Regions from separate parts of the Alkaliphilus metalliredigens QYMF genome, predicted to be linked through region 2. Evidence: a T-box and tRNA genes for the amino acid it is inferred to sense, from the RefSeq annotation. Region 2 holds a T-box; the other holds one or more tRNA genes.
What was found. A T-box is a leader RNA that pairs with one kind of tRNA and senses whether it is charged. The one in region 2 lies ahead of ileS (isoleucine--tRNA ligase), so its partner is inferred to be a tRNA-Ile.
Positions count from the first base shown of each region.

Region 1: it encodes a tRNA-Ile, which carries the amino acid that the T-box ahead of ileS (isoleucine--tRNA ligase) is inferred to sense. The anticodon was not compared.

Region 1 is NC_009633.1:50,757-62,487, forward strand. Features, by position in the region: rRNA gene AMET_RS00240 (23S ribosomal RNA) at 18-2,953, shown strand; rRNA gene rrf (5S ribosomal RNA) at 3,133-3,249, shown strand; rRNA gene rrf (5S ribosomal RNA) at 3,261-3,377, shown strand; rRNA gene AMET_RS00255 (16S ribosomal RNA) at 3,638-5,165, shown strand; tRNA gene AMET_RS00260 (tRNA-Ile) at 5,333-5,409, shown strand; rRNA gene AMET_RS00265 (23S ribosomal RNA) at 5,567-8,502, shown strand; rRNA gene rrf (5S ribosomal RNA) at 8,682-8,798, shown strand; gene AMET_RS00275 (M20 family metallopeptidase) at 8,848-10,056, opposite strand; gene AMET_RS00280 (YfcC family protein) at 10,149-11,573, opposite strand.
Region 2 is NC_009633.1:3,149,876-3,161,606, reverse strand. Features, by position in the region: gene AMET_RS15325 (MBL fold metallo-hydrolase) at 1-1,196, shown strand, start outside; partial or broken gene AMET_RS15320 (aminotransferase class I/II-fold pyridoxal phosphate-dependent enzyme) at 1,315-2,469, shown strand; gene AMET_RS15315 (glycerophosphoryl diester phosphodiesterase membrane domain-containing protein) at 2,806-4,575, shown strand; T-box leader at 4,683-4,928, shown strand; gene ileS (isoleucine--tRNA ligase) at 4,996-8,097, shown strand; gene AMET_RS24425 (L,D-transpeptidase family protein) at 8,261-9,223, shown strand; gene AMET_RS15300 (pyridoxamine 5'-phosphate oxidase family protein) at 9,332-9,823, opposite strand; gene AMET_RS15295 (DMT family transporter) at 10,000-10,425, shown strand; gene AMET_RS27385 (LOG family protein) at 10,438-10,593, shown strand; gene AMET_RS15290 (RidA family protein) at 10,705-11,055, opposite strand; gene AMET_RS15285 (carboxymuconolactone decarboxylase family protein) at 11,227-11,544, opposite strand.

The sequences.
Region 1 (11,731 bases), 1.8 Mb from region 2:
TGGGTCATGAGCGTAAAGGTCAAGTTATTAAGAGCAAAGGGCGGATGCCTTGGCACTAGGAGTCGATGAAGGACGTGGTAAGCTGCGATAAGCCTCGGGAAGCCGCAAGCAGGCATTGATCCGGGGATTTCCGAATGGGGAAACCCACTTGGGTTCATATCCAAGTATCTATTACTCAATTCATAGGTAATAGAAGACAGACCGGGGGAACTGAAACATCTAAGTACCCCGAGGAAGAGAAAGAAAATTCGATTCCCTCAGTAGCGGCGAGCGAAAGGGGAAGAGCCCAAACCGATGGGGTTTACTTCATCGGGGTTGTGGACACGGTCGTTAAGAAGAAGGTATTGTAGTAGAAGAGGGTTGGAAAGCCCCACCGGAGAAGGTAATAGTCCTGTATATCAAACAAGAAGATCTTTGACTGTGATCCAGAGTACCACGGGACACGTGAAACCCTGTGGGAAGCAGGGGGGACCACCCCCCAAGGCTAAATACTACCTAGTGACCGATAGCGCATAGTACCGTGAGGGAAAGGTGAAAAGAACCCCGGAAGGGGAGTGAAATAGAACCTGAAACCCTTTGCTTACAAGCTGTGGGAGCACTTTATATGTGTGACCGCGTACTTTTTGTAGAACGGGCCAACGAGTTATGGTATGGAGCAAGGTTAAGCACTTAAGGTGCGAAGCCGTAGGGAAACCGAGTCTTAATCGGGCGACTTAGTTTCATGCCATAGACCCGAAACCGAGCGACCTACCCATGGACAGGATGAAGCGGAAGTAAAATTTCGTGGAGGTCCGAACCGATTGACGTTGAAAAGTCACCGGATGATCTGTGGGTAGCGGTGAAATTCCAATCGAGCTCGGAGATAGCTGGTTCTCGCCGAAATAGCTTTAGGGCTAGCCTCAAGATTAGAGACACGGAGGTAGAGCACTGAATGGTCAAGGGGCCTTCACCGGTTACCGAAACCTATCAAACTCCGAATGCCGTCGTCTTATACTTGGGAGTCAGACTGCGAGTGATAAGATCCGTAGTCAAGAGGGAAAGAGCCCAGACCATCAGCTAAGGTCCCAAAGTATACGTTAAGTGGAAAAGGATGTGGAGTTGCACAGACAACCAGGATGTTGGCTTAGAAGCAGCCACTCATTTAAAGAGTGCGTAATAGCTCACTGGTCGAGTGATTCTGCGCCGAAAATGTCCGGGGCTCAAACGTATCACCGAAGCTATGGATCCGAAAGGATGGTAGGCGAGCGTTCTGTAAGGGTAGAAGCTGTACCGTAAGGAGCAGTGGACTTTACAGAAGAGAGAATGTTGGCATGAGTAACGAGAGGCAAGTGAGAATCTTGCCCGTCGAAAACCCAAGGTTTCCTGAGGAAGGTTCGTCCGCTCAGGGTTAGTCGGGACCTAAGCCGAGGCCGAAAGGCGTAGGCGATGGACAACAGGTTGAGATTCCTGTACCACTTTTAGTCGTTTGAGAAATGGGGGGACACAGTAGGATAAACCATGCGCACCGTTGGTTGTGTGCGTCTAAGCAAGTAGGGAGTTAGGATAGGCAAATCCGTTCTAACATATTCTGAGATGTGATGGGGAGCGAAATATAAGTAGCGAACTGGTTGATTCCACACTGTCGAGAAAAGCCTCTATCGAGACTATAAAGTGCCCGTACCGCAAACCGACACAGGTGGGTGAGGAGAGAATCCTAAGACGATCGGGAGAACTATTGTTAAGGAACTCGGCAAAATGACCCCGTAACTTCGGGAGAAGGGGTGCCGGATTTGGTGAAGGATTTACTCCATAAGCCTTATCCGGCCGCAGAGAATAGGCCCAAGCGACTGTTTACCAAAAACATAGGTCTCTGCTAAGTCGAAAGACGAAGTATAGGGGCTGACGCCTGCCCGGTGCTGGAAGGTTAAGGGGACGTGTTAGCGCAAGCGAAGCACTGAACTTAAGCCCCAGTAAACGGCGGCCGTAACTATAACGGTCCTAAGGTAGCGAAATTCCTTGTCGGGTAAGTTCCGACCCGCACGAAAGGCGTAACGATTTGGGCACTGTCTCAACAATAGACCCGGTGAAATTGTAATACCAGTGAAGATGCTGGTTACCCGCGACAGGACGGAAAGACCCCGTGGAGCTTTACTGTAGCCTGACATTGGATTTTGGTACTATATGTACAGGATAGGTGGGAGACTTTGAAACTAGGACGCCAGTCTTGGTGGAGTCGACCTTGGGATACCACTCTTGTAGTACTGAAATTCTAACCATAGACCGTGAAACCGGTCTTGGGACACTGTCAGGTGGGCAGTTTGACTGGGGCGGTCGCCTCCCAAAAAGTAACGGAGGCGCCCAAAGGTTCCCTCAGCACGGTCGGAAATCGTGCGTAGAGTGCAAAGGCAAAAGGGAGCTTGATTGCGAGACATACAGGTCGAGCAAGGACGAAAGTCGGGCTTAGTGATCCGGTGGTTCCGAGTGGAAGGGCCATCGCTCAACGGATAAAAGCTACCCCGGGGATAACAGGCTTATCTCCCCCAAGAGTCCACATCGACGGGGAGGTTTGGCACCTCGATGTCGGCTCATCACATCCTGGGGCTGTAGTAGGTCCCAAGGGTTGGGCTGTTCGCCCATTAAAGTGGTACGCGAGCTGGGTTCAGAACGTCGTGAGACAGTTCGGTCCCTATCCGTCGCGGGCGCAGGAAATTTGAGAGGAGCTGTCCTTAGTACGAGAGGACCGGGATGGACATACCTCTGGTGTACCAGTTGTTCTGCCAAGAGCATCGCTGGGTAGCTACGTATGGAAGGGATAAGTGCTGAAGGCATCTAAGCACGAAGCCCCCCTCAAGATAAGATTTCCCATCTCGAAAGAGAGTAAGACCCCAGGAAGACTACCTGGTTGATAGGTTGGAGGTGTAAGTGCAGTAATGTACTCAGCTGACCAATACTAATAGGTCGAGGACTTGACCAAAAGAAATATCCATAACATTGTGTAGTTTTGAGAGAACTATATCTCTCTAAATATTGCGTTAGCAATGAGACGTCATAAATCCATTGATTGCCTTGGGTTAATCCGAGGAAGCCAATCAACGTATTTCTGACTAAGCTGCTAACACAAAAGTGAAAACCATACTTTTGGTTATCACCTTATATCGTGACTATAGCGAAGGGGTCACACCTGTTCCCATCCCGAACACAGAAGTTAAGCCCTTCAGCGCTGATGGTACTTGGCGGGCAGCTGCCTGGGAGAGTAGGTCGTCGCGATATGGAACACATTATGCCGTAATTATAGCGAAGAGGTCACACCTGTTCCCATCCCGAACACAGAAGTTAAGCTCTTCAGCGCTGATGGTACTTGGCGGGCAGCTGCCTGGGAGAGTAGGTCATTGCGGCTTAGTTCTTTTATCAAGCTAATATAATGAGTCAATAAAAACCTTTATATAACTGTTGACATAAGAGAACGAGTGTGTTATAGTAGTACATGTCGCTAATGCGCGACACCAAACTGAATTAATCAGGTCTTTGAAAACTAAACAGTATAGATGTAAGCCAGCATATTACAAGTAAATTGCCAAAGTCTTAGATTTTGCGCAAGATACAAACTCGACAAAGTCGAGAAGCCATTTTAGTTTTACTAAGATGGACCCAGAAATTTATATATAAGAGTTTGATCCTGGCTCAGGATGAACGCTGGCGGCGTGCCTAACACATGCAAGTCGAGCGGGTTAATCTGACGGAAGCCTTCGGGTGGAAGAAAGTGAAACTAGCGGCGGACGGGTGAGTAACGCGTGGGCAACCTACCTTGTACAGGGGGACAACAACGGGAAACCGTTGCTAATACCCCATAAAACCCTAGAGGGGCATCCCTTAAGGGTCAAAGAATTTCGGTACAAGATGGGCCCGCGTCTGATTAGCTAGTTGGTGAGGTAATGGCTCACCAAGGCGACGATCAGTAGCCGACCTGAGAGGGTGATCGGCCACACTGGAACTGAGACACGGTCCAGACTCCTACGGGAGGCAGCAGTGGGGAATATTGCACAATGGGCGAAAGCCTGATGCAGCAACGCCGCGTGAGCGATGAAGGCCTTCGGGTCGTAAAGCTCTGTCCTAGGGGAAGAATATTGACGGTACCCTAGGAGGAAGCCCCGGCTAACTACGTGCCAGCAGCCGCGGTAATACGTAGGGGGCAAGCGTTATCCGGAATCACTGGGCGTAAAGGGTGCGTAGGCGGTCTTGCAAGTCAGAGGTGAAAGGCTACGGCTCAACCGTAGTAAGCCTTTGAAACTGCAAGACTTGAGTATGGGAGAGGAAAGTGGAATTCCTAGTGTAGCGGTGAAATGCGTAGATATTAGGAGGAACACCAGTGGCGAAGGCGACTTTCTGGACCATTACTGACGCTGAGGCACGAAAGCGTGGGGAGCAAACAGGATTAGATACCCTGGTAGTCCACGCCGTAAACGATGAGTGCTAGGTGTTGGGGGTCGAACCTCAGTGCCGCAGCTAACGCATTAAGCACTCCGCCTGGGGAGTACGCTCGCAAGAGTGAAACTCAAAGGAATTGACGGGGACCCGCACAAGCAGCGGAGCATGTGGTTTAATTCGAAGCAACGCGAAGAACCTTACCTGGACTTGACATCCCTCGGACCACTCCTTAACCGGAGTCTTCCCTTCGGGGACTGAGGTGACAGGTGGTGCATGGTTGTCGTCAGCTCGTGTCGTGAGATGTTGGGTTAAGTCCCGCAACGAGCGCAACCCTTGTCTTTAGTTGCCAGCAGTTCGGCTGGGCACTCTAGAGAGACTGCCGGGGATAACTCGGAGGAAGGTGGGGATGACGTCAAATCATCATGCCCCTTATGTTCAGGGCTACACACGTGCTACAATGGCCGATACAACGGGCAGCGAAGGAGTAATCCGGAGCAAATCCTATAAAGTCGGTCCCAGTTCGGATTGTGGGCTGAAACTCGCCCACATGAAGCTGGAGTTGCTAGTAATCGCGAATCAGAATGTCGCGGTGAATGCGTTCCCGGGTCTTGTACACACCGCCCGTCACACCACGGGAGTCGGAAGCACCCGAAGTCAGCTATCTAACCGTAAGGAGGAAGCTGCCGAAGGTGAAGTCGATGACTGGGGTGAAGTCGTAACAAGGTAGCCGTATCGGAAGGTGCGGCTGGATCACCTCCTTTCTAAGGAGCAAAGGCGCATCTATACTGTTTGGTTTTGAGAGACCTGTTCTCTCTAAAATACCATAATTTAGCTTGAGAGCTGAAATGTGGTGAAATAGCATCTGCGTGAGCAGAAAGCGAAATTCACAATTTAAAGACCTTTAGATAAATTTAAAGGTCTTTTTTAAGGGCTCATAGCTCAGCTGGTTAGAGCGCACGCCTGATAAGCGTGAGGTCGGTGGTTCGAGTCCACTTGAGCCCACCAGTTCTTTGAAAACTACACAATGTTATGATGAAGCAATAAATGCGAAATCAATAAACTATCAATCAAACCTTTTCTTTGATTTGTTCAGGGAAATATAAGGTGCGATTGTTAGCTGAGCGATTGACTCTAAATCTATGATTTGGGTCATGAGCGTAAAGGTCAAGTTATTAAGAGCAAAGGGCGGATGCCTTGGCACTAGGAGTCGATGAAGGACGTGGTAAGCTGCGATAAGCCTCGGGAAGCCGCAAGCAGGCATTGATCCGGGGATTTCCGAATGGGGAAACCCACTTGGGTTCATATCCAAGTATCTATTACTCAATTCATAGGTAATAGAAGACAGACCGGGGGAACTGAAACATCTAAGTACCCCGAGGAAGAGAAAGAAAATTCGATTCCCTCAGTAGCGGCGAGCGAAAGGGGAAGAGCCCAAACCGATGGGGTTTACTTCATCGGGGTTGTGGACACGGTCGTTAAGAAGAAGGTATTGTAGTAGAAGAGGGTTGGAAAGCCCCACCGGAGAAGGTAATAGTCCTGTATATCAAACAAGAAGATCTTTGACTGTGATCCAGAGTACCACGGGACACGTGAAACCCTGTGGGAAGCAGGGGGGACCACCCCCCAAGGCTAAATACTACCTAGTGACCGATAGCGCATAGTACCGTGAGGGAAAGGTGAAAAGAACCCCGGAAGGGGAGTGAAATAGAACCTGAAACCCTTTGCTTACAAGCTGTGGGAGCACTTTATATGTGTGACCGCGTACTTTTTGTAGAACGGGCCAACGAGTTATGGTATGGAGCAAGGTTAAGCACTTAAGGTGCGAAGCCGTAGGGAAACCGAGTCTTAATCGGGCGACTTAGTTTCATGCCATAGACCCGAAACCGAGCGACCTACCCATGGACAGGATGAAGCGGAAGTAAAATTTCGTGGAGGTCCGAACCGATTGACGTTGAAAAGTCACCGGATGATCTGTGGGTAGCGGTGAAATTCCAATCGAGCTCGGAGATAGCTGGTTCTCGCCGAAATAGCTTTAGGGCTAGCCTCAAGATTAGAGACACGGAGGTAGAGCACTGAATGGTCAAGGGGCCTTCACCGGTTACCGAAACCTATCAAACTCCGAATGCCGTCGTCTTATACTTGGGAGTCAGACTGCGAGTGATAAGATCCGTAGTCAAGAGGGAAAGAGCCCAGACCATCAGCTAAGGTCCCAAAGTATACGTTAAGTGGAAAAGGATGTGGAGTTGCACAGACAACCAGGATGTTGGCTTAGAAGCAGCCACTCATTTAAAGAGTGCGTAATAGCTCACTGGTCGAGTGATTCTGCGCCGAAAATGTCCGGGGCTCAAACGTATCACCGAAGCTATGGATCCGAAAGGATGGTAGGCGAGCGTTCTGTAAGGGTAGAAGCTGTACCGTAAGGAGCAGTGGACTTTACAGAAGAGAGAATGTTGGCATGAGTAACGAGAGGCAAGTGAGAATCTTGCCCGTCGAAAACCCAAGGTTTCCTGAGGAAGGTTCGTCCGCTCAGGGTTAGTCGGGACCTAAGCCGAGGCCGAAAGGCGTAGGCGATGGACAACAGGTTGAGATTCCTGTACCACTTTTAGTCGTTTGAGAAATGGGGGGACACAGTAGGATAAACCATGCGCACCGTTGGTTGTGTGCGTCTAAGCAAGTAGGGAGTTAGGATAGGCAAATCCGTTCTAACATATTCTGAGATGTGATGGGGAGCGAAATATAAGTAGCGAACTGGTTGATTCCACACTGTCGAGAAAAGCCTCTATCGAGACTATAAAGTGCCCGTACCGCAAACCGACACAGGTGGGTGAGGAGAGAATCCTAAGACGATCGGGAGAACTATTGTTAAGGAACTCGGCAAAATGACCCCGTAACTTCGGGAGAAGGGGTGCCGGATTTGGTGAAGGATTTACTCCATAAGCCTTATCCGGCCGCAGAGAATAGGCCCAAGCGACTGTTTACCAAAAACATAGGTCTCTGCTAAGTCGAAAGACGAAGTATAGGGGCTGACGCCTGCCCGGTGCTGGAAGGTTAAGGGGACGTGTTAGCGCAAGCGAAGCACTGAACTTAAGCCCCAGTAAACGGCGGCCGTAACTATAACGGTCCTAAGGTAGCGAAATTCCTTGTCGGGTAAGTTCCGACCCGCACGAAAGGCGTAACGATTTGGGCACTGTCTCAACAATAGACCCGGTGAAATTGTAATACCAGTGAAGATGCTGGTTACCCGCGACAGGACGGAAAGACCCCGTGGAGCTTTACTGTAGCCTGACATTGGATTTTGGTACTATATGTACAGGATAGGTGGGAGACTTTGAAACTAGGACGCCAGTCTTGGTGGAGTCGACCTTGGGATACCACTCTTGTAGTACTGAAATTCTAACCATAGACCGTGAAACCGGTCTTGGGACACTGTCAGGTGGGCAGTTTGACTGGGGCGGTCGCCTCCCAAAAAGTAACGGAGGCGCCCAAAGGTTCCCTCAGCACGGTCGGAAATCGTGCGTAGAGTGCAAAGGCAAAAGGGAGCTTGATTGCGAGACATACAGGTCGAGCAAGGACGAAAGTCGGGCTTAGTGATCCGGTGGTTCCGAGTGGAAGGGCCATCGCTCAACGGATAAAAGCTACCCCGGGGATAACAGGCTTATCTCCCCCAAGAGTCCACATCGACGGGGAGGTTTGGCACCTCGATGTCGGCTCATCACATCCTGGGGCTGTAGTAGGTCCCAAGGGTTGGGCTGTTCGCCCATTAAAGTGGTACGCGAGCTGGGTTCAGAACGTCGTGAGACAGTTCGGTCCCTATCCGTCGCGGGCGCAGGAAATTTGAGAGGAGCTGTCCTTAGTACGAGAGGACCGGGATGGACATACCTCTGGTGTACCAGTTGTTCTGCCAAGAGCATCGCTGGGTAGCTACGTATGGAAGGGATAAGTGCTGAAGGCATCTAAGCACGAAGCCCCCCTCAAGATAAGATTTCCCATCTCGAAAGAGAGTAAGACCCCAGGAAGACTACCTGGTTGATAGGTTGGAGGTGTAAGTGCAGTAATGTACTCAGCTGACCAATACTAATAGGTCGAGGACTTGACCAAAAGAAATAACCATAACATTGTGTAGTTTTGAGAGAACTATATCTCTCTAAATATTGCGTTAGCAATGAGACGTCATAAATCCATTGATTGCCTTGGGTTAATCCGAGGAAGCCAATCAACGTATTTCTGACTAAGCTGCTAACACAAAAGTGAAAACCATACTTTTGGTTATCACCTTATATCGTGACTATAGCGAAGGGGTCACACCTGTTCCCATCCCGAACACAGAAGTTAAGCCCTTCAGCGCTGATGGTACTTGGCGGGCAGCTGCCTGGGAGAGTAGGTCGTCGCGATACAGAAAATCCTCTACGGAAACGTAGAGGATTATTTATTTTTTGTGCCTACTTAATTTCCACAAAACTGTAAAGCGGTTAAGAAATAGACCTCCACAGCCTCAATTAATTCTTTAATGGCAATCTGCTCATTTTTAGTATGGGAATAGCTAATATCTCCTGGCCCATAAACAATGGTTGGGATATTAGCAAAATTATATAACAAAGAAGCATCTGTCCAGCCTCGTTTTGTCGATAGCACAGGCTCTCTTTCTAGCACAGCAGATAAAGCGTTTTTTAGAGCCACAGTGATAGGGTCATCTAAACTTGTTTCTAAAGGTAGATGATCTAGGGTGAGCATATTGTTAGGCATTCTTATAATTTCAGCATCAAAATCTGAATCATGAGCCTTGAGATGATCAATAACCTCTTGGTATTCAGCAATAACCGTTGCAACTGTTTCTCCGGGAATATAACGTCTATCAATCTGTATGATACAATCACCAGCTACGGTGCTAGGCTGTATGCCACCTTTAATATAACCGAAATTCATAACAGAGGGGCCCATCAAAGGATGGCTTCTTTTCTCTAGCTTAGGATAAATTGTATCCTGGATAGCACTAATTAGTTTTCCAGCCTTTTCTATGGCATTGATACCAAGATGGGGAACACCACCATGGGCTGACCTACCTTTTATTTTAATTTCCAGCCACTCTAGACCACGATGGCCAGCGGAGTATTGAGAGCTAGAGGGCTCTCCTACAATTGCACCATCTGCCTTAATACCATTTTTAACAAGATCCTCTGTCCCTTCACTCTGCTCCTCTTCACCAATCACCCCAGTGAATATAATGTCACCTGTTAATTTAAGATCTGAACGTTTTAAAGCGAGCATCATGATAATCATAGAAGCAATAGGACCCTTCATATCTACTGTACCCCGACCTAAGATATGCCCATCGACAATTTCAGCACCATAGGGATCAAAATCCATTTCTCCAGGAGGTACAGTATCTAAATGACCATTTAACAGTAATGTCTTACCTTCACCAGTTCCCTTTAAAGTAACAATGACATTGACCCGCTCATCTACAATGGTTTTTACCTCTACATCAAAGCCCTGCCTTTGACAATAATCAGATAAAAAAATGCCAACCTCCTTTTCTCGACCAGGATAGTTAACATGACTAGGTATTTTGATTAAATCCTGTGTAAGCTTAACGAGTTCTTCTTCGTCGTAATATTGATGAATGAACCCCTTCCAATCAACTAAATTTTTCATAGATTATCCACTCCTATACTTTTTTAGATAAAACTAAATCCCCAGATGACTGAGGATTTAGTTTAAATTAGAAATATTCGATTCACTATTCCTTAGGTGAGTCCGATTATGTTTGACATAGCAACAAATACAGCACCTATTAATAGTAAGATACCAACATAAGGAGCTACCCATTTCACCCATTTTTCATAAGGTATTTTAGAAATGGCAATAACACCCATGATTGTTCCTGAGGTAGGTATAATTAAGTTTGTAATCCCATCACCTAATTGATAGGCTAAAACAGCAGTTTGTCTACTGACACCTATTAAATCAGATAATGGAACCATGATAGGCATGGTTGTTGCAGCCTGACCACTTCCAGAAGGGATAAATAGATTTAATACGATCTGTACCAGATACATAAACAATGCACCTATAGTAGTTCCAAAGGTTGAGATTCCTGCGGCCATTGAATAAACAAGAGAGTCAATAATTTGTCCATCTGACATTACCATTAAAATGGCTCTAGCAATACCCACAACAAGAGCTCCAAAAATCAAATCCTTAGCACCCAGTACAAAGTCACTAGAAGCTTTACTTGGGCTTGATCCTCCAATTAAACTAGCAAATATACCCATCATTAAGAAAAGAGAGGAAAGTTCACGAATATACCAATCATGCTCCATTACACCGTAGATCATGGCTACAAAACCAATAATCACTGTGATAAAAACATAGATATGTTTAGTTGTAAATTTAGGAAGCTCAGATAGATCAATTATCTGATCCTTTTCAGCTATCTCTAACTCACGAACTGCACTGATCTGTGGATCTGCTTTAACCTTTTTAGCATATCTCATCACATATAAAAAGGCAGCAATCTGGAAAACAGCAAAGATGACAACTCGATACATCGCTCCCGAGTAAATAGGTAACTCTGCAATACCTTGGGCCACACCAACTGTAAAGGGGTTAGCGATACCCCCTGAAAACCCTGCGGAAGCCCCTAATGTAATCATGGCCACACCAACGATGGCATCATATCCAAGGGCCCTGGCCAGGGCGATGCCAATTGGAATAAATACAATTGTCTCCTCGGCCATTCCGATAGTAGAACCACCAACACCAAAAATAAACAGCATTACAGGTATAATCATAGATCCTTTATCCTTTAATCCTAAGGCCAGCTTACCGATACCGGCATTGATGGCTCCTGTCCCCTGAATCATGGCAAAGGCGCCACCTACAATAAGAATAAAGAAAATAATATTAGATGCATCTTGCATGCCCCTATGAACCGAGCTGAACAAGTGGTCCTCTGTAAAAGAAAAGAATTTTACTGGATTCTGTGGAACACTGGTAAAGGAATCTGCATCAACAACAGTTCTGCCGTTGGGGTCCTCCACTCTTTGGTATTCTCCTGCAGGCATGATATAAGTTCCAATAAAAGCTAATAAAATAATCATGCAGATAATGACGTAGGTATGAGGCACCTTAAATCGTTTCGTTTTAACTGGATTTGTATCATTACTCAATTAAACAACCTCCTTCTTAATATGAAAATAGACTGTATCGCCATAAATATAGACAAAATATTTATCTATGTATCCACCTCCTTGAAAATATATTTCTACTATGTAGGATAAATGCTAAAAATGTAAAGGCATGTATAAAACTATATTCCACATATTCA
Region 2 (11,731 bases):
TTACAGAAAGAACTAGAATCATTCTGGATATTGGACAGGAGTTACCCAATATAGATGATGAAAAACTAAAAAAACCATCCTCTTTTCCTAGAGTGAAAGGGTTGTATAGAGAAGATGATAAAAAAATAGATGCAATATTAATATCCCATGGACATGGAGATCATATTGGACTGCTTGAATATGTTGACACTGATATACCCATATTTATAGGGGAGAAAGCACTGGAAATCTTTAATGTAACCGCTCAATTTACCGGTGGCAAGTCCATTGCCAATCCTGTAAATTATTTTAAAAGTGGTCAGGAGATGACTATTGGAGACTTCTCTATAACTCCCTATCTAGTAGACCACTCTGGTTTTGATGCCTATGGATTTGTTATAAAAGCCGATGGAAAATGTATTGTTTATACCGGTGATTTCCGAGATCACGGAAGAAAGAAAAAGGCCACGGATTGCTTTAGAAGCAATATACCTAAGGGTGTAGATGCACTTTTAATTGAAGGTACAATGATGAGTAGAATTTCTGAAAAAATCGAAACAGAAGAACAAATTGAACAGAAAGCCTTTGAATTTATGAGTTCTCCCAATAGGCCGGTTTTTGTTCTACAGTCTTCAACCAATATTGATAGATTGGTTGGAATGTATCGGGCTGCACAGATAAGTGGACGCATATTTGTAATGGATATTTTCACAGCACATATTGTATCGCAACTTAATAATACAATTCCTAAACCAGGTAAATTTAAAGATGTGAGAGTATTTTATCCCTATCACCTGACTAAAAGGATGTTTGAAGAACTCAAAGAGGAAAAACTGATGAAACAATTCAACAGAAATTGGATTTCAAGAGAAGAGCTTGGCAAAAGAAGTGATTACTGTATGCTCATTAGGAACACCATGCTATCTGATCTTGAGCATATTAAGAATTTACAAGGCGCAGGTTTCATTTTTTCCATGTGGCGTGGTTATAAAAAACAGAGAAGAACAGATCGACTATTGGATTATGCAAAAAATAACAATATGGATATTATTGATTTACATACCAGTGGACATGCTCACATAGACTCTTTAAAAAAGGTTATTCGTAGTAGCGGTGCTAAAAAAATTATACCCATTCATACAGAAAGATCAGATCTATTTGCTGAGGCCTTTGAAAAGGTATATCTTGCTGAGGATGGAGAAACAATCTTGATTTAGCTCCTCAAAAAAGTGGAGTCTAAAGCGTAAATTTGAAAGGGGATGCGACAATGTTTAAAACATCAAATGATATAGATAATCTTCTGAAAAACATGAAAGCTATCGTGAAGGATGCTTAAACCTAATTGCTTCAGAAAACTATGCAAGTGAAAAGGTACGGAGCTATTTGAGTGGAGATTTTGGCAATCGATATGGCTGCTATAGCACAATGAATCCTGAGGACCGAGAGTATACAGGAAATCAATATATTCATGAATTTGAAATGGCAACCCACGAACTTGTGAAGGATATTTTTAAAGCAAAATATGTGGACTTAAGACCTATTGGAGGACATATGGCAGGTATGTCAGTGGTTCTTGGAATGCTTGAACCGGGGGATCTCGTTATCGAAGTAAGTCTAAGTGATTGGGGACATGGATTAGTGGGTCCCATGTGTCAGGTGAGACAGTTTGCTGAAATCATCAAAGTAGAATATATGGCTTTTGATGAAAACAGGGTTGTAGATGCTGAGAAACTAAAAAAGCAAGCCCTGGCGCTTAAGCCAAAAATGATTATATTTGGTGGATCAGGAACGCTATTTTTTGAACCAATTAAGGAATTAAGAGAAATTGCAGATCAAGAAGGTATTATATTAGCCTACGATGCATCCCATGTGACGGGATTAATTGCATCGGGCATGTTTCCTAATCCATTGGAAGAAGGGGCAGATATTATGTTTGGTAGTACCCATAAATCTTTTCCGGGACCTCAGGGTGGATTTGTGGTATCTAATCGTGAGGACCTGATTAAAAAAGTAGGGAATACATTAGCACCTTCATTAGTCACCAGCCACCATTTAAATCGATTGCCTGCCTTAGCAGCTTCAATACTGGAAATGAAGGAGTTTGGAGAAGAATACGGTAAGCAAGTGGTGAATAATTCAAAGGCATTAGCAAAGGCATTAAATGAAAGTGGGTTTAATGTTTTAGGAAAGGCTAAGGGCTATACAGATAGCCATTTATTACTAGTAGATGTAGGCGCCTATGTGGATGTAGCTCCTGGTAAAGAATTAGAAAAAGCAAGAATTTTGTGCTCAGATGATTTCTCGGGAAATAGTCCTGAAATAAGGGTAGGCACACCTGAGGCTACAAGAAGGGGCATGAAGGAAGAAGAAATGAAGCAAATTGCTGAATTCTTTAAAAGGGCATTAATTGATAAGGAAGACCCTGAAGCATTAGCAAAGGATGTAGAAACCTTTAGCAGACAATTTATTGGATGTGTATATTCGTTTTAGGTAGACGGAGCTAAATAACAAAACCTCATGAGTCAAGTAAACTAAATGCGCATACGCCTATAGATAAGCAACTCAATATTGCTATCTATAGGTGAAACTAGATATCATCAATCAAAGGGTTAGCTCAAACTGGGCTAACCTTTTATGATACTTTGAGAATATAGGAGCGTTAAATATGCTCAGCTTTATACAAGGTTTGCAAAAAACATGAGTCTAGAATATATCCTTAATAAAAAGAAGGGTATTTGGTGGTGTATCTTTAAAGGGGAAGGGTATAAAATATAGAAAGTATTTTATGAACTAAATTAATTCCTATTTTATAGCAGGAGGGTTAATATGTTTGGCTTATTGACAAGTAGCTTAAAGGACTTTAGGAAAACATATAAACGATATATCGCATTTGAATTGATCTACAAGTTAATGGCAAGTTTTATCTTTGTGCCACTCATTGCTTATGTATTTAATCGAATTTTAATCTCCATGGGTTCGGGACCCTTATTGAATAATGAAGTCTTTAGAATCGCTTTAAATTATAAAGGAGTCACTGGGCTGATTATCATTGCAATGTTATCCGTTGTTCTGATATTCATTGAATTTGGTGTATTAGTTGTCATCTCACAAAAAAAGTATTTTTATAAGGATATTTCCATTTCGGATTCACTCATCACAACAATCAAAACACTTCCTAAAATATTTGGATTTGGGACATTACACCTGATGCTCTTTTTACTATTCCTTATTCCTCTGATAGATCTGCCTTTGTCCTCAACTTTAATAGAAAGCTATGAACTACCCATGTTTTTGAGAGAAAAAATATGGGGGTCCTCTCTTTTTTCTGTATTGTATGTCACGGGGCTACTTTGGGCTGTCTATCTCTTCATGAGATGGATATTTGCGCTTCACTTTATTGTTCTTGAGGGTAAATCTACTAAGGATGCCATTACCAGTAGTTTAGAGCTTACAAAAAACAACCGAATAAAGATTTTACTAAAGCTCATCTTGTTAAATGTTGCCTTTTTTACCCTGGTAGTGAGTATTTTTTCAATTGTAGGAATGATTTCAACACCAGCAAGAGTCAGTATTAGAGGATATTCATTGGAAAATTATTTTATTACATTTTCCAGCTTGGCTACGTATATCTTTACTTTGATATTAACACCAATTAACGTCATATTTCTCACAAGATTATACTATCAATCTCATGTGATGCAAGGATTGGAATTGAAGGATAATCTGAAAATCCATCACAATAAAAGGTTACAAAAACTAGAAAACCTGGTGGGCGGGCTATTTAGAAGACGAAGAAATTTTGTATTTTTGATATTAGTAATCAATTTAATTGTAATGCTTTATCTGAATTTTGCAGTCAGCGAAAATCTTATTTATATAGGCAGAAGCGTATCCATTGCAGGGCATCGGGGAGACCTTCATGTTGCACCGGAAAATTCTCTAAGTAGCGTGAGGGCTGCCATGGAAAAGGAAGTAGATTATATTGAAATTGATGTCCAAACAACAAAGGATGGGATAGTGATTTTAAACCATGATAGAGATTTAAGAAGGGTTGCAGGGGTAGATAGTCTGGTTTCGGACTTAACCTATGAGGAACTATCTGAGCTTGATATTGGAATCGGCTTTTCTCATGAGTTTATAGGGGAGAGAATACCTACATTAGAAGCAGTTATAGAGGAGGTAAAGGGAAAGTCGAAACTCATTATTGAGATCAAACCCTATGGGCCTAGTGAAGAATTAGCAAGGAAGGTAGTGGAAGTATTAGAGGCACAGGATGCAGACCAGGATCATTATATTCAGTCCTTTAGCTATGAGATCCTACGGGAAGTTAGGATACTGAATCCTGAGATCAAAGTCGGACAGGTGATGTTTTTTGCCGCAGGGGATTTATCTACCCTAGATTTAGATTTCTATGCAATAGAACAAAGTATGCTATCTAAAGGATTTATTGGAAATGCCCGAAGGGATGAGAGAGAGGTATGGGTATGGACTGTGAATCTAGATGAAGATATTAAAGAAGTGTTAAGATATGATATCGATGGAATCATCACCGATTATCCTGAAAGAGTCCAAGAGATCATTGGAATTCGATTTTGACAAAAAATGAAGGTTAAGCACGAAATGATGTATAACATCCCTTGACTTTTGAAAGACTCTAAGTGTATAATTTAACATATAATTTAACTTAATAGACTGAGCATTTACAATAGGCGAAGATGAGGAAAGTAGTGAAAATATGACTGTTCACAGAGACATAATCAAAGTGGTGAGAGATTATGACAGCAATTTTACGAAGATCACCTTGGAGCTGAAGACTTGAAAAGATAACTAGGGTCTTCCGGAGGCATACGTTACATGTATATAAGTGACAATACAGAGTAAATCTTCATGAAATTTTGAACTTACTGTGTGTTGTAATGAGGGTGGTACCGCGATTATTCGTCCCTGAGTCTTTTGACTTAGGGATTTTTTGTTGTTTTATTGCTATTTATATGATATCAAGAGAGGATGGTTATAATGAAAGGATTTAAAACGTTACCCAATGGGCCTGTAGCAGAGCGGGAGAAGGCTATGACAAGTCAATGGAATGCAAATAATATTTTAGAAAAAAGTATTGAAAACCGGCAAGGAAAGGAATCCTTTGTTTTCTATGAAGGACCACCAACAGCAAATGGGAAGCCTGGTATTCATCACGTAATCGCCAGAACACTAAAGGATTCTGTTTGTCGATACCATGCAATGAAAGGATATCAAGTAAAGCGTAAGGCTGGATGGGATACCCATGGACTTCCAGTAGAAATTGAAGTCGAAAAACAATTAAAGCTTTCGAGCAAAGCAGACATTGAAGGCTATGGAATCGCAGAATTTAACGACCGATGTCGGGAGTCTGTTTTCACATATGAAAAACAGTGGAGAGACATGACGGAAAGAATGGGTTATACCATCGATTTAGATAATCCATATATTACCCTAGAAAATAATTACATTGAATCTGTTTGGTGGATTTTAGATAAGTTCTTTAAAGAAGACATGATTTACGAAGGACATAAAATTTTACCCTATTGTCCACGTTGTGGAACGGGATTAGCTTCCCATGAAGTTTCTCAAGGATACAAGGAAATTAAGTCCAACACAGTGGTTGTCCCAATGAAGCGAAAGGGTGCCGATGAGTACTTCTTGGCATGGACCACAACACCATGGACTTTGGCTGCCAATGTGGCATTAGCTGTACACCCAAATGTGACCTATATTAAAGCGCGATTTGAAGATAAGGTTTACTATGTGGCAGAAGCCCTGGCAGGTAAAGTGTTGGCAGGGGAATATGAAGTAATGGAAAAAATGAAGGGTACTGATTTAGAGCATATGGAGTATGAGCAATTAATGCCCTTTGTTAAAACAGATAAAAAAGCTTTCTTCGTGACATTGGCTGATTTTGTTACCACTGTTGATGGTACAGGATTGGTACACATTGCCCCTGCCTTCGGAGAAGATGACTATCAAGTAGGAAGAAAATACGATTTACCAGTGTTACAGCCTGTGGATGAAGCTGGTAAATACATTGGTACACCATGGGAAGGTCGCTTTGTCATGGAATGTGATGTAGACATTATTAAGTGGCTTCATGGAGAAGAAAAGCTTTTTAGCAAAGAAAAGATCACCCATAACTATCCACATTGCTGGCGTTGTTCAACAGAATTATTGTATTATGGAAAGCCAAGCTGGTACATTGAAATGACTAAACTAAAGGATGAATTGATCGCAAATAATAACAGTGTGAACTGGTACCCAGATTATGTAGGAGAAAAACGATTTGGAAATTGGCTGGATAACCTAAATGATTGGGCCATTTCTAGAAATCGTTATTGGGGAACACCATTAAATATTTGGCGTTGTGACTGCGAACACACCACCTCCATCGGATCGAGAAAAGAGTTAGTGGAAAGAGCCATTGAAGACATTGATGAGTCAGTTGAGCTTCATCGACCACATGTGGATGACATTCATTTGAAGTGTGACAAGTGTGGAGGGACCATGACAAGGGTACCTGAAGTTATTGACTGCTGGTTTGATAGTGGCGCCATGCCATTTGCACAGCATCATTATCCCTTTGAAAATAAAGAAAACTTTGACGAATTATTCCCAGCAGATTTTATCTGTGAAGGAATTGATCAAACCCGTGGATGGTTCTACTCTTTACTGGCCATTTCAACATTTGTCATGGGTAAGTCACCCTACAAGAATGTACTGGTCAATGATTTGATCTTAGACAAAGAAGGAAGCAAGATGTCTAAGTCAAAGGGAAATACAGTAGATCCCTTTCAGCTATTTGATCAATATGGAGCCGATGCCCTGAGATGGTATTTATTACATGTATCACCAGCTTGGACGCCAACACGTTTCGATGTTGACGGATTAAAGGAAATCCAAAGTAAGTTCTTTACCACATTAGAAAATGTTTATACATTCTTCACACTTTATGCCAATAACGATGGCATTGATCCAAATGACTTTTTTATTGAATATGACCAAAGACCAGAACTAGACCAATGGGTTTTATCTAAGTATAACAGTGTCATCAGTGATGTGGAGCAAAACCTTGCAGTCTATGACTTAACAAAGGCCGTCAGAAAGATTCAGGAATTTGTTAATGAAGATTTATCAAACTGGTACATCCGTCGAGCAAGACGCCGATTCTGGGCATCAGAGTTAGATCAGGATAAAAAAGCTGTTTATAATACAACCTATGAAATTTTAGTAGGGGTCTGCAAGCTAGTGGCACCATTCGCTCCATTTATTGCAGATGAACTTCATCAAAAGCTAACTGGAGAAGAATCAGTGCATTTAGCAGATTATCCAGTTGTTGATAAAGCACGAATGGATAAAAGGGTAGAAGAGAAGATGGACTTAGTCCGTGACCTAGTGGGTCTAGGAAGAGCCGGTCGTGCCCAAACAAAGATCAAGGTTCGTCAACCATTACAAAAAATATTAGTAGATGGAAAATATGAATCACTAATTTTAGATTTAGTGCCATTGATGAAGGAAGAGTTGAATATAAAAGAAGTTGTTTTTGAGAAGGATTTACAAGAATATATGAACTTTAACTTGAAGCCCAACTTTAAAGTAGCCGGTCCCGTGCTAGGTGGTAAAATTAAAAGCTTTGGTAAGGCATTGGGACAGCTAGATGCCAACGAAGTAGCACCAAAACTTGAGGCAGGGGAAAAAGTGGAGATTCTCTTAGATGGAGAGGCTTTCGAACTGACAAAGGAATTGGTTATGATTAACATTTCTGCTAAGGAAGGTTTTACCGTGGAAATGGAAAACAACTATTTTGTCATATTAGACACAACCCTTACACAGGAATTAATTGATGAAGGTTTTGCTAGGGAATTCATCTCTAAAGTACAGCAAATGAGAAAGAACAACGATTATGAAGTGATGGATCATATTACAATTTACTTCAATGGAGATGAGGTAGTCAGTAATGCTGTCAAAATTCATGGGGATTATATTATGAAGGAAACCTTGGCAGTGAGCATTGAAGTGGTTAGTGAAGATGGATTAGAAATACAAAACTTAAATGATCACCCAACAGGGATTAAAGTAGAAAAAGTTTCTTAAGGATCGGAAAATAGAATGAAAAACAAGAAGGTCATCTGCTTTGCAGGTGACTTTTTTCTATACAGAAAATAAAGTAGGAATAATTTCCCATGTTTTAAGATAAACTGATTTGAGCGGAGGTGGTCAATTGAAGGTCCTTTCATTATCTGTCATATTTTTTATCATGACAATCAATCCAGTCCTGAGTATGGATGGAGAGGTAGTTAATAACAATGCATCAGAAATAAAGGTGCAAAAAGAAGAAACAACTGAAATAAACAAAGTAGAAACACTGAAGACCCTAGGATATTTTCATGAGGACACAAAGCAACAGGATATTAACAAAAGAAATGCCATCATACGTTTCCAAAGTGAACATAACCTAACAGTAGATGGCATTTATGGTCCTCAATCCGAGACAGTGTTATCAGCCCTAGTAAATGGAAGTGAACGACGCTACTTAGATGTAATCGATCAACCTCCAACGAAGGGAAAATGGATGACCATCAATAAAACAAAACGAATCCTCACGCTTTATGAAGGAGATAAGGTAATGAAAAAATACCCTGTTGCACAAGGAAAAGAGCCGGGTTTAACACCCGAAGGAAAGTTCACTATCGTTAATAAACTAGTCAACCCTGGATGGGGAGGTGCAGGAATTGCACAACCGGTGAAAGGGGGCTCTCCCAACAATCCATTAGGATATCGATGGATGGGGATTAATCATGGAGGCGGAGGATCCTATGGAATCCATGGAAATAATAACCCCAGATCAATTGGTACAAATGCATCCTTAGGCTGTGTCAGAATGATTAACTCAGATGTAGCGGAATTATTTGATATTATTTCACTGAAAACGCCGGTTTGGATTGGAACACATGAGAAGCTAAAGGAATGGGGTGTCGATCAAAAGAGCTACCTAGGATATATAGAGGAGATCAGACTAGCTGAGGAGAAAGCAACAAAGGAAAAACAAGCAATAAAACAGGCAGAAATAGAGAAAGCAAAGCAAGAAGAAGCAATGAAACAAGCTGAGATCGAAAAAGTCCTTCAGGAAAAAGAAGAGTCTAACAAACAAATAGAAGAACCCGAAAATATCCCCACCATAAAAGAGTATTTAGAGTATATTAATGGCATCCAGCATTAGTATAGAATGAGACTTGATTTATAAGAAGTCTCAGCAATACATGGAAGATAATAATAAATTGAAATAAAAAGACAAAGGCGGGATAAATCTCACCTTTGTCCTTTGCGTTTAATGTATCGGTGTTAATTGGTCTTCCTTAATCACCACCTGTTGGTGTCTGAGTATTTGCTTTGTTCGATCTCCAGTTTCTAAGGCGTCTAAGTAGACGATTTCCTCAGGGACGATTTTAATCACATTCAGATCTTTGATACGTTGATCCATTAAATGAGGATTAGGAACAAATTTCATTGCTTCTTGTTGAAGACTTTTCTCATGTAAGCTTGTAGTTGCCTTTCCAAAAACCTGAATTCCCTTGATTTTTCGGTGGTCTAAATAGTCTGTATTCACAAGTAGGCATACATTTGGGTTATCCTTGATCGCATTGAACTTGTCGCCACCGGCTGATAAAATATACAGGTCCAGTTCTTCTCCAAGGAAGTATTGAACAGGGCTGGTGCGGGGTACATTATTCATACAAGTTCCAAGTGCACCATCCTTATTTTCCTTTAAAAACCCAATAATATGATCCCTAAGCTCTAAGGGTGCCATTTTATGATCCATATATCATTCACTCCTTATCATTTCATTTAGATGAAATTGAATATACTCTTCTATATTATTTAGTTTTTAGTTAAGAAGTATTCAAAACATCATGTAAAGTATGATAAAATTTGATATAATAATTTATCAATAGAGTACATACTAGATGAACTAAGAGAACCGAGGAGGTAATGTTAATGGGAGTCATTTTCTCTTTATTGGCAGGATTAATGATTACATTGCAATCAATTTTTAATGCACGCTTAGGTGAAAAGCTAAGCTTTTGGCATACAAATGCTTTTGTCCATGGAAGTGGTCTGATCGTGGCTTTTATTATTTTATTATTCAATGAAAAACTTAATTTCACACCGATTAAAGCAGTCAATCCACATTATTTGTTAGGTGGAGCTATGGGCGTTGTGATTATTTTCAGTGTGATGAAGGGAATCACTGACCTAGGTGCCAGCTATGCGGTGACAATACTCATTGTGACCCAAATTATTGCCACTGCAGTCATCAATTATTTTGGAGTCTTTGGTGAACCAATTATTGTTTTTACAGGAATCAAAGTATTTGGGTTGCTACTGATTGTGAGTGGGCTATTGGTTTATCAGTTAGCGTAAGAGCTCCCTGGATTGTTAAATATAAATGACTACTATACACCACTTATTTCATTATTTGATCATATGATTGAACAAGGTTTTGTCAAAAAAGAGTATAAGGATTTAATCATCATTGATGGTAATTCTAAAAACTTAATTGAAGGACTAGTGAGTCATAAGGGTGAGTAAATACATAAAACCAAATATAATTCATCGGTACATTCGCCTTCATCATAGTTATACATTAAAAAGATGGATGCTGACCGCATCCATCTTTTTACTTACAGTAAGAGGGACAGTTTACTTTAGTGCTGCAACAACTGATAATTCCACTAAAATATCTTCCCGAGCCATTTTAGCTTCTACACAAGCTCTTGCAGGCTCAAATCCATTTTCAACCCACGCATCCCAAACTTCATTCATATCTTGAAACATAGAGATCTCCTTTAAATAAATGGTTACTGTGAGAATATGATGCTTATCAGAACCATATTGATTGAGTAATGCTTCTACCTTTTCAAGTACAACTTTAGTTTGTCCTTTGATATCTTTATCAGAATCACCACAAGTTTGTCCGCATAAATAAATCGTTTCATTATGAACGACTGCTCGACTCATTCTACCGGTTCCTTCATATCTTTTAATTTCCATATTAAATCTAATCCCCCACTCATCATGATATTTATTAGTAGATTCAATTATACTAAAGTTGAAAGTTTATTTCAATTTATTATATTGATGTCATTTCATCTAAAGGTATTACTGTAATATTAAGGCTTGTAAAAAGTGCCATCTTCTTTTGTTTATTCTGTATGTAATTACCTATTCATCGCCCAATTCATCCCGAAGAATCAGTAATGCTTCCATCATTTTAGGAAATCCACCGCTAGGAGCCACAAGCATGATGGAATGTTCTATTTCCTCTCTAGTACAACCAAATCGAATGGCTTTCTTTATATGGGTCCTTAGGGCGTATTCATATTGACTTGAAGCGGATATGGCAACCTTAATGAGCCATCTGGTCTTATCATCTAGGGGGCCACCCTTTTCATGAAGCTTACTTCCATAATTCTCATAGGCTTCATAAATTTCTTTATGTTTACTAATGAAATAGTGTAAATTTCTTTCCATCACATCCATTACAATCACTCCTTTGGTTATTTTACTTATGTATACCCTATTGACTGCATATTAATTCACATCCTATGGCGACTTTTTCTCATATCCAAGGAATACCACTGATCTTTAGAGGCAGTATACTTCTTTAAAAGTGTATTTTTTTATTAAGGCTATTGAAATAACAAAAATCAAATGATATGATATGTGC